Regions from separate parts of the Pseudomonas sp. PGPR N4 genome, predicted to be linked through region 3. Evidence: predicted binding sites of a transcription regulator. Region 3 holds the regulator's gene; each other region holds the start of a gene.
The links. The regulator sigma-54, encoded in region 3, starts transcription at its own class of promoters, with help from an activator protein. The targets are predictions, from matches to a motif close to ANTGGCATNNANNTTGCTNT.
Positions count from the first base shown of each region.

Region 1: a site for sigma-54 is predicted at 2,369-2,388, ahead of glnA (type I glutamate--ammonia ligase). Genes of this name have one in related genera too.
Region 2: a site for sigma-54 is predicted at 1,991-2,010, ahead of flgB (flagellar basal body rod protein FlgB). Genes of this name have one in related genera too.
Region 4: a site for sigma-54 is predicted at 1,935-1,954, ahead of AC58X1_RS07515 (CmpA/NrtA family ABC transporter substrate-binding protein). Genes of this name have one in related genera too.

Region 1 is NZ_JCAUKV010000002.1:335,999-340,167, forward strand. It holds gene typA (translational GTPase TypA) at 1-401, opposite strand, end outside; gene thiI (tRNA uracil 4-sulfurtransferase ThiI) at 529-1,983, opposite strand; gene glnA (type I glutamate--ammonia ligase) at 2,486-3,892, shown strand; gene AC58X1_RS11170 (chorismate mutase) at 4,049-4,169, shown strand, end outside.
Region 2 is NZ_JCAUKV010000006.1:304,530-308,698, forward strand. It holds gene flgE (flagellar hook protein FlgE) at 1-346, opposite strand, end outside; gene flgD (flagellar hook assembly protein FlgD) at 374-1,075, opposite strand; gene flgC (flagellar basal body rod protein FlgC) at 1,091-1,534, opposite strand; gene flgB (flagellar basal body rod protein FlgB) at 1,537-1,944, opposite strand; gene AC58X1_RS21520 (autotransporter family protein) at 2,297-4,169, shown strand, end outside.
Region 3 is NZ_JCAUKV010000003.1:146,892-151,060, reverse strand. It holds gene lptB (LPS export ABC transporter ATP-binding protein) at 1-569, shown strand, start outside; gene AC58X1_RS14460 (RNA polymerase factor sigma-54) at 740-2,263, shown strand; gene hpf (ribosome hibernation-promoting factor, HPF/YfiA family) at 2,342-2,650, shown strand; gene ptsN (PTS IIA-like nitrogen regulatory protein PtsN) at 2,663-3,130, shown strand; gene rapZ (RNase adapter RapZ) at 3,133-3,987, shown strand; gene AC58X1_RS14440 (HPr family phosphocarrier protein) at 4,008-4,169, shown strand, end outside.
Region 4 is NZ_JCAUKV010000001.1:1,668,460-1,672,628, forward strand. It holds gene rmf (ribosome modulation factor) at 518-733, shown strand; gene AC58X1_RS07510 (quinone-dependent dihydroorotate dehydrogenase) at 831-1,856, opposite strand; gene AC58X1_RS07515 (CmpA/NrtA family ABC transporter substrate-binding protein) at 1,995-3,209, shown strand; gene AC58X1_RS07520 (ANTAR domain-containing response regulator) at 3,221-3,796, shown strand; gene AC58X1_RS07525 (nitrate/nitrite transporter) at 3,990-4,169, shown strand, end outside.

The DNA of each region.
Region 1 (4,169 bases), on a different contig from region 3:
CCCGGACGGTCAACCTTGTTGATTACAACGATTGGCTTGAGGCCAGCTTCGAATGCCTTTTTGGTCACGAAGCGAGTTTGCGGCATAGGGCCGTCTTGGGCATCGACCAGCAGCAGCACGGAGTCGACCATCGACATTACACGCTCAACTTCGCCACCGAAGTCGGCGTGGCCGGGGGTGTCGACGATGTTGATGTGGTAGCCATTCCAGTTGATGGCGGTGTTTTTCGCCAGAATGGTAATACCGCGCTCTTTCTCCTGGTCGTTGGAGTCCATGACGCGCTCGTCATTGAGCTCGTTACGCTCCAGGGTGCCCGACTGACGCAGGAGTTTGTCGACCAGAGTGGTTTTACCATGGTCAACGTGGGCGATGATGGCGATGTTACGCAGATTTTCGATCACAAATGTATCTCGATCAGAGGATTCGGTTGCCGCCCATTCTAGACGGCCAATATGAAGGTAAAAGGCTCAGCGGGCCCGCGGGTCGGGAGGGCGATGGCGGATGCTGCCGCCATACAGCCCTGGCAGTTTATGCCGGACGATAAACACGCACATTGGCATGTCCCTCACTGAGCAGATGATGCGCATGCAGGCGACTCATGACGCCCTTGTCGCAATAAAGTAGGTACTGACGGTTGCCATCGAGCTGCTTGAAGCGGCTGTTGATGGCATAGAAAGGCATGGTCTGGACTTCGATACCGTCGATCACCAGAGGTTGATCCTCTTGCGCATCGGGGTGACGAATGTCGATGACGATCTGGCCTGGAGTGGCCTCGGCCACCTCTTCAATCTGAATGTCCTGGCTCAGTTCGTCGATCACATGGTCGATCGAGATGAAGCGAGCACGTTCCAGCGCGCGCTCCAGGATCTGCATATCGAACTGGGCCTCCTCGTATACAACCCGCTGCGGTTTGGCGCAGGTAGTCGGGTTGACCGAGATGACGCCGCAGTATTCTGGCATGTGCTTGGCAAACTCGGCTGTGCCGATCTGATAAGCGGTATCGATGATGTCCTGTTTGTGGCTGGCCAGCAGCGGACGCAGGACCAGCTTGTCAGTGGCCTGGTCGATCACTGTCAGGTTGGGCAGGGTCTGGCTCGACACCTGGGAAATCGCCTCACCGGTGACCAGCGCGTCGATCTGCAGGCGGTCAGCGATGTTGGCCGCTGCGCGCAGCATCATGCGCTTGAGGGTGACGCCCATGTAGCTGTTGTCGACCTTGCCGAGAATCTCGCCGACCACTTCTTCGAACGGCACGCTGATGAACAGCACGCGCTGGCTGCTGCCGTATTTTTTCCACAGGTAGTGAGCGACTTCCATCACCCCCAACTCGTGGGCACGGCCGCCGAGGTTGAAGAAGCAGAAGTGGGTCATCAGGCCGCGACGCATCATCTGGTAGGCAGCCACGGTGGAATCGAAACCACCGGACATCAACACCAGAGTCTGCTCCAACGCGCCCAACGGATAACCGCCGATACCTTGATGCTGATTGTGGATGACGTAAAGGCGCTGATTGCGGATTTCCATCCGCACCTTGATTTCCGGGTTCTTCAGGTCGATACCGGCGGCGCCGCACTGCTGGCGCAACTGGCTGCCAACATAACGGTCGACATCCATCGAAGTGAAGTCGTGGTGGCCGCCACGCTTGCAGCGTACGGCGAAGCGCTTGCCGGCCAGCAGATGGCCGTAATGCGCCTTGCACTTCTCGACGATATCGTCGAAGTCGCCCAGCGGGTATTCCTCTACCTGAAGGAAATGGGTGATCCCCGGCGTGCACGACAGCCGGTCGATGATCTCGCGCTGAAGCTTCTCGTCTTCGATGCGGGTGACCACTTCGAGATTATCCCAGACACCGTCAACCTTCAGCTCAGGGTCGATATCCTTGAGCACGTTGCGGATGTTCTTCGAGAGCTGACGGATGAAGCGCTTGCGCACCGGCCGGCTCTTGATGGTGATTTCTGGGAAGACTTTGACGATGAGTTTCATGGGTAAACAGCGCGCCCAGGGCCTGCCGAAAATGAGGGGCGCGAATTATAGCGGAAATTGCTCAGGATTTGACCAACTTTTGAACAGAAAGGTTTGAGACGAGTGCAAGAGATTGATTTTGCCGCGCCTGTGCCGGCTCTTTAGCGGCGATCCGGCGTCCCGGTGGACCCGCTCCCACAGGATGGTGCAATGCCCGACTCCACCGCTATCCCTGTGGGAGCGGGTTTAACCGCGAAGAGGTTCCAGAAAACGCCCCCGCAAAGATGCGCACTAATTTGGTGCGCAGTTCGCAATTTCCGCATCTAAAAGGTGCGCTTTTGCTCGGACCACTACCAATAAGTGCCCCTGAACGCCCGCTTTTATCTCAGACTCGCCATTTTCGGGCACTGGCATGCAATTTGCTCTCTTGTGAGGCAGGTAAGCTTGGCCGACTATCCGCGCCCAGCAACACCCTTTTTCCAGGGCAGCGGCCCACCGCGCTCTAGACCCTCCGGAGGACAACATGTCGAAGTCGGTTCAACTCATCAAAGATCATGACGTCAAGTGGATTGATCTGCGTTTCACGGACACCAAAGGCACTCAGCATCACGTGACCATGCCGGCGCGTGATGGTCTGGACGAAGACTTCTTTGAAGTCGGCAAGATGTTCGACGGTTCGTCGATTGCCGGCTGGAAAGGCATCGAAGCCTCCGACATGATCCTGATGCCGGTTGACGATACCGCTGTGCTCGACCCGTTCACCGAAGAGCCAACCCTGATCATCACCTGCGACATCGTCGACCCGTCGAGCATGCTCGGCTACGATCGCGACCCACGTGCGATCGCCAAGCGCGCTGAAGAGTACCTCAAGAGCACTGGCCTGGGTGACACCGTGTTCGCCGGTCCAGAGCCTGAGTTCTTCATCTTCGACGAAGTGAAGTTCCAGTCCGACATCTCCGGTTCGATGTTCAAGATCTTCTCCGAGCAAGGCTCGTGGATGACCGGTGCTGACATCGAAGGCGGCAACAAAGGCCACCGTCCAGGCGTCAAAGGCGGCTACTTCCCAGTACCTCCATTCGACCACGACCACGAAATCCGTACTGCCATGTGCAACGCACTGGAAGAAATGGGTCAGATCGTTGAAGTTCACCACCACGAAGTGGCGACTGCCGGTCAGAACGAAATCGGCGTCAAGTTCAACACCCTGGTGAAGAAAGCTGACGAAGTCCAGGCCCTGAAATACGTCGTGCACAACGTTGCCGACGCTTACGGCCGCACCGCTACCTTCATGCCGAAGCCACTGTACGGTGACAACGGTTCGGGCATGCACGTGCACATGTCGATCTGGAAAGACGGCAAGAACACCTTCGCTGGCGAAGGCTATGCCGGCCTGTCCGATACCGCCCTGTACTTCATCGGCGGCATCATCAAGCACGGTAAGGCACTGAACGGCTTCACCAACCCGTCGACCAACTCCTACAAGCGTCTGGTCCCAGGTTTCGAAGCACCGGTAATGCTCGCCTACTCGGCCCGTAACCGTTCCGCATCGATCCGTATTCCTTACGTCAGCAGCCCGAAAGCTCGCCGTATCGAAGCGCGCTTCCCGGACCCGTCGGCCAACCCATACCTGGCCTTCGCAGCCCTGCTGATGGCTGGCCTGGACGGCATCCAGAACAAGATTCACCCAGGCGATGCTGCCGACAAGAACCTCTACGACCTGCCACCAGAAGAAGCCAAGGACATCCCGCAAGTCTGCGGCAGCCTGAAGGAAGCTCTGGAAGAGCTGGATAAAGGCCGTGCGTTCCTGACCAAGGGCGGCGTGTTCTCCGACGACTTCATCGATGCCTTCATCGAGCTGAAGAGCGAAGAAGAAATCAAGGTGCGCACCTTCGTACACCCGCTGGAATACGAGCTGTACTACAGCTGCTGATGTAAGCGACGCCTGTCGTCGCTAGGCATCAACTGAAGACGGCCTCCCTCGGGAGGCCGTTTTCCGTTTCGCCAGACAGGATTTTCAGAAGCGTCCGACTTGCGCACCCTCAGCATCACCGCACACTTCCAGCCTCCACTGAAAAGGAGACTGCCGATGCGCCTTGCCCCCTTTATCCTCGCCTGCGCCCTCGGCCTGAGCGGCTGCAGCGCCACCTCTGACGACCCCACCTTCTCACCCCTGCTTGACCTGGTCGAGCGGCGACTGGCCGTGGCCG
Region 2 (4,169 bases), on a different contig from region 3:
CCACAAAGTTGTCTTTGTTGTTCTGGAAGGCACCGGCACGGGTATAGACCTGGGTGCCGTTGTCGGACAACACGAAGAAGCCGCGCCCCTGGATACCCATGTCCAGCACGTTGCCGGTGTTGTTCACGTCACCCTGGCTGAACTGCTGGGAAACCGCGGCCAGGCGCACACCATTGCCGATCTGGTTCTTGCCCACGCCCAGACGGTTGGCGCCGGCATAGACGTCGGCGAACTCGGTGCGCGAGGACTTGAAGCCATTGGTATTGACGTTGGCAATGTTGTTGCCGGTGACGTCCAGTTGCTTGTTGGCTGCGTACAGACCGCTAAGGCCGATATTGAAAGACATGCTGTTGCTCCTTGTGCCGTTCTGGCCTTAGATACCGATGGTTTGTACGTCGGAAAGAGAGACCTTGCCGACGCCGGCGAGGTTGAGGACCATTTCGCCATTGGCGCTGAAACTGACGCTGGTGACCTTGGCCGGCAGCAGGGTATTCATCTGTACCGACTTGCCGTCCACCATGGTGCTGGCGGTAAAGGTGTAGGTACCCGGATCGACCTTGACGCCCTTGTCGTTGGTGCCGTCCCAGATGAAGTCGGCGTAACCGGCTTTCTGTTCGCCCAGCTCAATGGTCTTGACGGTATTGCCGTCCTTGTCCTTGACCGTGATCTTGGCTTCGCTGATGCCTTCCGGCACCACAAACTGCCCATTGAAGCTTGCACTGGTGTCAACCACCGCCTTGTCGTTCTGCACGATCACCGAACGACCGACCAGCGACGACGCCTGCAGCGCCTGGGACGAACCCAGCGAACTGGTGATTGCATTGACCGACTCGTTCAGCGAGGTGATGCCTTCAAGGCTGCTGAACTGCGCCAACTGCGCCACGAACTCGCCATTGCCCTGCGGTTCAAGCGGGTTCTGGTGCTGCATCTGGGAAACCAGCAACTGCAGAAACGCATCCTTGCCCAGCGAATCAGTGCCGGTCTTGGATGCCGTATCGGTGGTCACCTTCTTGGTCCCGGTGCTGACACCCGACGCTGCGATCACTTCATTGAGGTTGGTACTGTTGATAGCCATGGTCCGGATTCCTTATCACTGACCCAGGGTCAGTACCTTCTGCATCATGGTCTTGGCAGTGTTCATCAGCTCGGCATTGGTCTGGAACGAACGGTTCGCCGAGATCATGTCAGCCATCTCTTCGACCACGTTGACGTTCGGGTAGTAGACGTAACCGTCCTTGTTGGCCGCCGGGTGATTAGGCTGGTAGCGGGCTTCCAGATTGCTCTGGTCTTCGATGATGCCCGTTACCTGCACGCCCTGCCCCGCTTCACCCTGGTCTTCGAACAACGACTGCCCCATGCCGGCCTGGGCCTGCTGGAAGGTGGTGGCGAACACGGGGTGACGTGCGCGGTAGGTCTGGTCGATGCTCGACGAGACCGTCTCGGCGTTGGCAATGTTCGAAGCGACGGTGTTGAGGCGGGTATTCTGCGCGCTCATGCCGCTACCGGCGATATTGAAAACGTTGGAAAGGGACATGGTTACTCTCCGCGCAGGGCCGATACCAGCCCTTTGAATTTACTGTTGAGCAAAGTGAAGCTGGCCTGGAAACCGATCGCGTTTTCGGTGTAGTTGGCCTGCTCGACCTGAGCGTCGACGGTGTTCTGGTCGACCGACGGCTGCGTCGGTGTACGGTACTTCAGGGTGTCGTCACCCATGGCCAGGCCCTGCGCTTCGATATGGCGAGTATTGGTGCGGTCGAGCGCGATGCGGCCGTTTTGCTGCTTGTCGCTCTCAGCCGCCAGCACCGACGAGAAGTCCATGTCACGCGCTTTGTAGTTGGGCGTGTCGGCGTTGGTGATGTTGTTGGCCAGGACCTCTGCGCGCTGGGCGCGAAAGCCCAGGGCTTTTTCATGGATGCCAAGCGCTTTGTCGAAACTGATGCTCATGGATGCAAACCTTCGCCGATGGGGCCGGAGTGTCGTTGGCGAAGTTATAGCAAGGCCTGTGCCAACCAGCTGGAAGGCACGGGATCAGGGCGGTCAGCCTTGCTTGCGAGCATAGGAATGCCAGAAAAGCGGCAAAGTGCTTCCGCTTGATGGTAGGCGGGCGGCAATAGTTGGGCGGCAAAAGCGGCAAATCAAAAAATTGACGCCAACGAAAATGTCAATTGGCCACTATCTGGGATAGAATTCGCGCCGCGCAGACATGCGGCCCCGCTGGCCGTAGTCGCCTGACTTACTGCCTAGAGCCATGCATGGATGCGCGCCGTTTGCTCCCCCGTTTTTCAAGGACAGAACCGTGGCTCCCGTTATCTTCCGCAAGACCCTGCTGACCCTGGCCATCACCGCCAGCGCCCTCCCCGCCTTTGCCGTGCCGCTCGCCAACCAGGTGGTCAACCTGACCAACGCCGGCTTCAAGAGCGAGCACCAGACTCACTACGGCAATCTCGAATTCACTGGCAGCTACACCGGCGGCAGCGATGAAGACGCCATTGAACTGAACGGCTCGACGATTACCGGCGACCTGATCCTCAACAGCACCATCGACAGCAGCGGCGACTTTGCCGGCGGCGTGGACATGGACAGCTGGGAAGATGGCCTGAGCTGGGCACGCAACGACATCGCCGGCGACGTCATCAACAAAGGCAGCATCAGCGCCACCGGCGGCGGCGCCAACGCGCTGATGATCGATCCAGCGCGGATCGGCGGCAACCTGATCAACCAGGGTTTGCTGTCGGCCATCGGCGAGCCACTGACAGACGGCGGCGGCACCGATGTCGCTCGCGCGCTGGACTTCTCCGGCACCTCGCTGATCGAAGGCGACCTGATCAACGCCGACAGCGGCCGTATCGTGGCCAGCGGCGAAAGCGCCCGCGGGATCAACCTCGAAGGCGGCACCATCAATGGCAAGGTGATCAACTACGGCAGCATCGTCGTCAGCGGCGAAGGCGCCACTGCCATCGACGCCACCACCAGCAACCGCGGCGACATGGTCGACCTGGCCGGCATCGAAAACCACGGCACCATCATCGCCACCGGCAACGACGCCAACGGCATCATGCTCGACGGCGCCAGCCTGAGCACCGCCGATGGCGTACACCTGCTCAACACCGGCACCATCATTGCCGAAGACGCGGCAATCACCATCGGCAACGTCGACTTCGACGGCCCGGGCCTGCAACCTCAGTACCAGTTGCACGGTGATCTGAACATCTTCAACAGCGGCACCATCATCTCTCAGGATGAAGCGATCGATGCCTCCGAAGCCAACCGCCCGGTCGAGTTGATCCTGCGCAAAGGCAGCGTGATCGTCGGCAACCTGATCGACCTGTCGAACATCGAAGTCGAGGCCGACACCTCCTTCACGGGCACCGACAGCTCCGCTGACGGCTCCAACATTCGCCTCAAGGACAACGGCTGGATCGACGTTGGTTCGGTTTCGGGCGGCAACTCGGCGACCCTGGCGCTGCAGTCGGCGCACACCACCATCGACGGCAACCTGTATGTTGCTGGCAACTCGGCACTGGGCCTGACCCTGGGCGCCGACACCAACCCTGCTCGCGCCGTCGTCAGCGTCAGCGGCACCGCTGAATTCGGCGAAGGTGCGCAACTGAAACTGACTGCACGCGGTAATGACTTCAGCGCCAACGGCAGCCGTTTCAAGCTGATAGAGGCCGGCGAGCTGCAAGGTGCTCCGCTGGTCACCAGCACCTCGGCACTGCTCGATGTCGACACCAGCGCTGTCGAAGGCAACACAGTCGTGGCGGTGGTCACCACCAAGAATCAGCAAGGCATCGACCACGTACTGGATCTGAATGGCGGCACCATCAACCACAAACGCGCGCTCGGCGCCCTGGCCAAGGACGGCGTCCTCGCCAAGCTTGCCGCCAATGACCCCCTGCTGCGTGCTGCGGTCAACGCCGACAGCAAGCAGCTGGCCAAGATTGCCGAACAGCTGACCCCGGAAACCAACGGCGGAGCTACCCAGGCAGCGACCACCAGCCAAAGCCTGGTCAACGGCGTGACCACCAGCCGCACCAGCGGCCTGCGCGGCGCTTCGTCGGGCGACGCGCTCCAGCAGACCGGCGTGTGGATTCAGTCGCTGTACAGCGATGCGACCCAAGGCCAGCGCGACGGCATTGCCGGCTACAACGCCTACAGCCGCGGCATCG
Region 3 (4,169 bases):
TTCAGGCCGATCAAGGCCGCGTGCTGATCGACAACAATGACGTCAGCCACCAACCCATGCACGGCCGCGCCCGTGCCGGGATTGGCTACCTGCCGCAGGAAGCGTCGATTTTCCGCAAGCTGTCGGTTGCCGACAACATCATGGCGATCCTCGAAACGCGCAAGGAACTCGACCGTGACGGCCGTCGCAAGGAGCTGGAAAGCCTGCTGCAGGAATTCCATATCAGCCACATCCGCGACAACCTCGGCATGAGCCTTTCCGGTGGCGAACGCCGCCGTGTCGAGATTGCCCGCGCCCTGGCCACCGCACCCAAGTTCATTCTGCTGGATGAACCGTTCGCTGGCGTCGACCCGATCTCGGTAGGTGACATCAAGCAGATCATTCATCACCTCAAGGCCAAGGGTATCGGTGTGTTGATCACCGACCACAACGTCCGCGAGACGCTGGATATCTGTGAGACAGCCTACATCGTCAACGATGGTCAACTGATCGCCGAAGGCGATGCCGAGACCATTCTGGCCAACGATCTGGTCAAGGAAGTCTACCTGGGCCACGAGTTCCGGCTCTGAGGCCCTTGCCTGGGCACTGGCAGCAGCAAGCTAAAACAGCTTAAGTGTTACAGTGCTCTAGGCAAACGCTACAAATTAAGGCATATAACTTGCTTGAAATTGGCGCCGCGGCGCCCTTCGTGTAGTGGATGGCGCAGATGCGCCGGCGGACAAGGTATTAAGCCCAAGCTATGAAACCATCGCTCGTCCTAAAAATGGGCCAGCAACTGACGATGACCCCGCAGTTGCAACAGGCCATTCGTCTGCTTCAGCTCTCGACCCTGGACCTCCAACAGGAAATTCAGGAAGCGCTGGAATCCAACCCGATGCTCGAACGCCAGGAAGATGGCGAAGACTTCGACAACAGCGACCCGCTGGCCGACAGTGCCGAAAGCAAGCCAAGCGCCGAAAACCTGGAGAACAGCTTCCAGGACAGCGGTTTTCAGGATGGCAGCCTGCAGGAAGGCAGCGCCGCCAGTCAGAACCTTGAAGAAGGCGACTGGAACGAGCGCATTCCCAACGAACTACCGGTCGACACCGCCTGGGAAGATGTCTACCAGACCAGCGCCAGCAGCCTGCCCAGCAACGACGATGACGAGTGGGACTTCACCACCCGCACCTCTGCTGGCGAGAGCCTGCAAAGCCACTTGCTGTGGCAACTGAACCTGGCGCCGATGTCCGATACCGATCGCCTGATTGCAGTAACGCTGATCGACAGCATCAACCAGCAAGGCTATCTGGAAGACACCCTCGAAGAAATCTGCGCAGGCTTTGACCCGGAGCTCGACATAGAGCTCGATGAAGTCGAGGCCGTGCTGCACCGTATTCAACAGTTCGAACCCGCCGGCGTTGCCGCACGCAACCTGGGCGAGTGCCTGCTGCTGCAGCTGCGTCAGTTGCCGGCCAATACGCCTTGGTTGACCGAGGCCAAGCGCCTGGTCAGCGACTTCATCGATATGCTCGGCAGCCGCGACTACAGCCAGCTGATGCGCCGTATGAAGCTCAAGGAAGACGAGCTGCGGCAGGTCATCGAGCTGGTGCAGAGCCTCAATCCGCGGCCTGGTTCGCAGATCGAGTCGAGCGAGCCGGAGTACGTGGTGCCTGACGTGATCGTGCGCAAGGACACCGACCGCTGGCTGGTCGAGCTGAACCAGGAGGCCATGCCGCGCCTGCGGGTCAACCCGCAATATGCAGGCTTTGTCCGCCGCGCCGATACCAGCGCCGACAACACCTTCATGCGCAACCAGTTGCAGGAAGCGCGCTGGTTCATCAAGAGCCTGCAGAGCCGCAACGAGACCTTGATGAAGGTCGCCACGCAGATCGTCGAGCACCAGCGCGATTTTCTCGAGTACGGCGACGAGGCGATGAAACCGTTGGTGCTGCATGACATCGCCGAAGCAGTGGGCATGCATGAGTCGACCATCTCCCGCGTCACCACCCAGAAGTACATGCACACTCCGCGTGGCATCTTTGAGTTGAAATACTTTTTCTCGAGCCACGTCAGCACCTCCGAAGGCGGTGAATGCTCGTCCACGGCGATCCGCGCGATCATCAAGAAACTGGTTGCAGCGGAAAATCAGAAAAAGCCATTGAGTGACAGCAAGATCGCTGGTTTACTGGAGGCACAAGGCATCCAGGTAGCCCGTCGCACCGTCGCCAAGTACCGCGAGTCGCTCGGCATAGCACCGTCGAGTGAACGCAAGCGACTGATGTAGCCCCGGGATGTGCCACAGCGTTTTTGTGGCAGGTGCAAGACCTGCCTCTTTATGCACGGGCAACAAAGGAGAAGCTGTATGCAAGTCAACATCAGTGGACACCATGTAGAAGTAACCCCACCACTGCGCGACTACGTCGAGCAGAAGCTGAAGAGACTCGCAGGGCACTTTGACAAGATCACCAACGTTACGGTGATCATGAAAGTCGAGAAACTGCAGCAGAAGATCGAAGCGACTCTGCAGATTCCGGGCGGCGAAGTGGTTGCCAATGCCGAAGATCTAGACATGTATGCAGCCATCGACAATTTGGCTGACAAGCTCGACCGCCAACTGAAAAAACACAAGGAAAAACAGCAAAGTCTCCTGCAAGGTGCAGCTGCTCGCTGACCCCCCTCATCCATGATCCGACTTGAAACCATCCTGACCCCCGGCCGTTCCCTGGTGAACGTGCCGGGCGTCAGCAGTAAGAAACGCGCCCTCGAAGAAATCGCCAAGGTCGTAGCCAGCGAAGTCAGCGAGCTCGACCAGCAAGAAGTCTTCGAGAAGCTGATCGCCCGCGAAAAACTGGGCTCCACCGGGTTCGGCAATGGCATCGCCATTCCGCACTGCCGCCTCAAGGGCTGCGCCAATCCGGTCAGCGCCCTGCTCCACCTGGATCATCCAATCGATTTCGACGCCATCGATGGCGCCCCCGTGGACCTGCTGTTCGTCCTGCTGGTGCCCGAAGCTGCCACCGATGCTCACCTTGAGCTGTTGCGCCAGATTGCCAGCATGCTCGATCGCGAAGATGTGCGTAAGCGTCTGCGCGCTGCGAGAGACAACAAGGCCTTGTACCAGGTCGTCCTGGACGTGCAAAACGGGAGCTGAGCATGCGCCTGATCATCGTCAGCGGCCGCTCTGGCTCCGGCAAGAGCACTGCACTTGCCGTGCTGGAAGACAATGGCTTCTACTGCATCGACAACCTGCCCGCCGGGTTGCTGCCGCAGCTGGCTGAAAACGCGTTGATCAATACCGAGCTGATGCAGCCCAAGGTTGCTGTCTCGATTGATGCGCGCAACCTGCCAGGCCATCTGTCACGCTTCCCCGAGCTGCTCGAGGATGCCCGCGCACGGCACATCCAGTGCGATGTGCTGTACCTGGACGCTGACGAAGACACCCTGCTCAAGCGCTTCTCCGAAACGCGCCGCCGTCACCCACTGACCAACGCCAATCGCTCGCTGGCCGAAGCCATTCGGGTCGAGAGCGATATGCTCGGGCCGATTGCCGACCTTGCCGACCTGAAGATCGATACCACCAACCTCAACCTTTACCAGCTACGCGATTCGATCAAGCTGCGCCTGCTCAACCAACCCGAGCCGGGTACGGCGTTTTTAGTTGAGTCGTTTGGCTTCAAGCGGGGCATGCCGGTAGACGCCGACCTGGTGTTCGACGTGCGCTGCCTGCCCAATCCGTACTGGAAGCCGGAAATCCGCGAGCACTCAGGCCTGGATCAGCCAGTCATCGATTACCTGGCTGCGCAGCCGGATGTCGAAGAGATGTTCCAGGACATCTCCAGCTATCTGCTCAAATGGCTGCCGCGCTTCGCCGCCAGCAACCGTGCCTATGTCACCATCGCCATCGGCTGCACCGGCGGCCACCATCGCTCGGTGTACCTGACCGAGCGCCTCGGCCAGGTTCTGCAGCAATCCTTGAAAAACGTCCAGGTCCGCCACCGCGACCTCTAGCCCACAGGATTTACCCGAACATGCCCGCCCGCGAAATCACCATCATTAACAAGCTGGGCCTGCACGCCCGAGCGGCCGCCAAGTTCGTCGGCGTGGCCGGGCGCTTTCCTTGCCAGGTGAGGGTCGGCCGGGCGCCAGACAAGCTGGTCGATGGCAAAAGCATCATGGCGGTGATGATGCTC
Region 4 (4,169 bases), on a different contig from region 3:
TGACGGGACGACGCATCGTCCGTCAGGGTTTTCCCGAGCGCCCTTTTCAGGCGCTCGGGTGGCCTTGCGTGATTCGCGAAGGCCTGGCCGCCCGACAATTGTGCATGCACCCAAGGGTGAAAGCAGCCTTTGATCGTCGAGCAGTACGAAAAATTCTTGCGCCAGGTCATTAAAGTGACCCTTCGTCGCATTTCAAATTAATTCAGCCGTTTTTTGACGACGCTGGCCAAATAGCGGCCAGTGCGGCTAAACCCCGATCACAGCGGGCATTTGCCCAAACAAGGTTGAGTCGCATTTATTTACTTATCACTTCACCTACAGAAACGTTACGTCCTTATGACAAAACGATCATTCACACTGTGACTTTCATTGGTTAGAACTGACCACAGGCCGCTTCGCAACGAAACGGCACTTCAAGCTCGCCACGCCGGCAGCGAGCGCAAACCGGCAGAAAGATTCTGCCCGGCCTCTGTGAGGCCGACGGGACATTACAGTCAACAAGTGAGGGCAACACCCTATGAGAAGACTTAAGCGTGATCCGTTGGAAAGAGCATATTCACGTGGCTACCAGTATGGGGTCACCGGCAAATCTCGCGAACTTTGCCCCTTCACCCTAGCATCTGTACGTCAGGCCTGGATAAACGGCTGGCGCGAGGGTCGCGGAGATAACTGGGACGGCATGACCGGCACTGCTGGCATTCATAGACTCAACGAAAATCACGCCGTTGGCTGATCAAGGAATCTGAATTCGAGTCACCATGCACGCCCCATCCGGGCGGCGGGCTGCGGCCCAGGGGCCCCTTAAAGGGGCCCTTTTTTATGCCCGCTGATCAACCCCGTGGCATTGCTGCAATGGCATCGACTGCTTCGCGAATCAGCGCCGGGCCCTTGTAAATGAAGCCCGAATAGATCTGTACCAGGCTGGCACCGGCAGCGATTTTCTCAGCTGCGTGACGGCCTTCGGTGATCCCACCTGCGGCGATGATCGGCATCCGCCCGGCCAACTCCCCTGCCAGCACCTTGACCGTATGGGTACTCTTGGCCAGCACTGGCGCACCCGACAGGCCACCGGCTTCAGCGCCATACGGCAGGCTCTCGACGCCTTCACGGGACAGCGTGGTGTTGGTTGCGATCACTGCATCCATGCCCGACTCCAGCAGCGCCGCAGCTACCAGCGCGGTTTCTTCGTCGGTCATGTCCGGGGCAATCTTGATCGCCAGCGGCACACGCTTGGCATACTCAGTGGCAAGCTGCTCGCGGCGCACCGCAAGTGCATCCAGCAACTGCTTGAGCGAGTCACCGAACTGCAGCGAGCGCAGGCCCGGGGTATTCGGCGAGCTGACATTGACGGTGATGTAGCTGGCGTCGTTGTAGACCTTCTCCAGGCCAATCAGGTAATCGTCGACCGCGCGCTCGACCGGCGTGTCGAAGTTCTTGCCGATGTTGATCCCCAGCACGCCATCGAAGCGCGAGGCACGCACCCGCTCCAGCAGGTGATCGACGCCCAGGTTGTTGAAGCCCATGCGGTTGATGATCGCCGTTGCCTCAGGCAGACGAAACAGCCGCGGCTTGGGGTTGCCCGGCTGCGGGCGTGGCGTCACGGTACCGATTTCGACAAAGCCGAAGCCCAGCTGGGCAAAGCCATCGATGGCCGCGCCGTTCTTGTCCAGACCCGCCGCCAGCCCGACCGGGTTGGCGAAGTTCAAGCCCATCACCGTCACTGGCGATGGCGCCGGCTGCTTGCACAGCAGGCCATTGAGCCCCAGCCGGCCACCGGCACCAATCAGGTCCAGGGACAGGTCGTGGGAGGTTTCCGGAGAAAGCTTGAACAGCAGCTGGCGGGCCAGGTTATACATGGGCGGGCAAGACTCGGGGATGAGTGAGGGGGCGATTATAGCCAGCACGCCGCTGGTGCGACAGGCCTTTGCTGACCGTCTGGCATATGCCTTGCTTCAACAGCAGGCACAGCCTATTCGGTACAGGCGAGGATTTTTGTGAATACAGCTCCCCACGCAACACCTCTGGCCTGGGTCAACGGTAGTGACGCGCCGGAAAAACCCAGCCTCGATATCGGTTTCATGGCCCTTACCGACTGCGCTTCGGTAGTGGTAGCCGCTACCCAGGGCTTTGCCCAGCAGCAAGGCCTGACCCTCAACCTCAAGCGCCAGGCCTCATGGGCCGGCATGCGTGACAAGCTGGTCAGTGGCGAGCTGGATGCAGGGCATTGCCTGTATGGCCTGATCTACGCCGTGCACCTGGGCATCGGCGGCAGCGCCCGCCGCGATATGGCCGTGCTGATGGGTCTGAACCAGAACGCCCAGGCCATCAACCTGTCACCCGCCCTGCAGCGCAAAGGCGTGACCAGCCCTGAAGCACTGGCAAAACTGGTGCACCAATCAGGGGCGAAGCTGACCTTTGCCCAGACATTTCCTACCGGCACCCACGCCATGTGGCTGTATTACTGGCTGGCCAGCCAGGGCATTCATCCGCTGGACGACGTCGCCAGCGTCGTGGTGCCGCCCGCGCAAATGGTCGCCCATGTACAGGCCGGTCGCATCGATGGCTTCTGCGTCGGCGAACCGTGGTCAGCCCAGGCGGTGGCCGAGGGCCAGGGCTTCACCCTCGCCACCAGCCAGTCGATCTGGCCGGACCACCCGGAAAAGGTCCTTGGCTGCGCGCGAGCGTTCGTCGAGCTGTACCCCAACAGCGCCCGCGCACTGGTCAAGGCGATATTGGCCGCCAGCCAGTTCATCGAGCAGAGCCAGGAGAATCGCCGTAGCACGGCTCATCTACTGAGCGGCAGTGCCTACCTGGATACCGCAGTGGCGACGATTGAACCGCGCCTGCTCGGCGACTATCAGGACGGGCTGGGCAATCACTGGCAGGACCCCCACGCACTGCGCTTTCATGACCAAGGTCGGGCCAACCAGCCCTACCTGTCCGATGGCATGTGGTTCATGACCCAGTTCCGCCGCTGGGGTTTGCTGCGCGAAGACCCCGACTACCTGGCGGTCGCCAACCAGGTGCAGCAGCTAGCCCTGTATCGCGCTGCTGCCGCTGAGCTCGGCTTGCCAGGCGACGTATCAGCAATGCGCAGCAGCCTGTTGATCGACGGCATCCGCTGGGATGGCAGCGACCCGCATGGCTACGCCCGCAGTTTTCACCTGCACGCCATGACACCGGCGCCTAGCGCCCATCTCGCTCGGTGAAGGGGCTGAACATGCTACGGATCCTGTTGATCGACGACACAGAAAAAAAAGTCGGCCGGCTCAAGCTGGCACTGATCGAAGCCGGCTTCGAGGTCATCGAGGCCACGGGCCTGACCATCGACCTGCCTGCCTGCGTCGAAACGGTGCGCCCGGACGTGGTCTTGATCGATACCGAGTCACCGGGGCGTGATGTCATGGAGCAGGTGGTGCTGGTCAGCCGCGATCTGCCGCGGCCGATTGTCCTGTTCACCGACGAACACGACCCGGATGTGATGCGCCAAGCGATCCACGCCGGGGTCAGTGCCTACATCGTCGAGGGCATTCAGAGCAGCCGGCTGCAGCCGATTCTGGATGTAGCGATGGCCCGCTTCGAGAGCGACCAGGCGCTCAAGGCCCAGCTGTTGGCGCGCGACCAGCAACTGGCCGAGCGCAAGCGTGTGGAGCATGCCAAGGGCTTGCTGATGAAGATGAAGGACTGCAATGAAGAGCAGGCCTACACCCTCATGCGCCGCCAGGCCATGAGCAAGCAGCAGAAGCTCATCCAGGTGGCGGAGCAGATAATCGCCATGCACGAGTTGCTCGGCTGACACGGATGCCACCTAAGGGGTTGGCCCGGCTTTTGCTCTGCAATCACTACAGGTAGCCAACGGCGGTTGCCACAGTTTCCGACAAAGACGTCGCTCACCCCTCCATCAAGATGGATCGGGTAGCGGCGTCTTTTTCGTTCCAGCCCAGCACAGCCTGGGCATGACAACCGTTGCAAGCCGCGTGAGGTGTTCGATGAATACGAGCTTCTGGAAATCCGGGCATGTGCCTACCCTGTTTGCTGCATTCCTGTATTTCGACCTGAGTTTCATGGTCTGGTACCTGCTCGGCCCGATGGCGGTGCAGATTGCCACCGACCTGCAGTTGACCCCACAAGAGCGCGGCCTGATGGTCGCCACGCCCATCCTGGCCGGC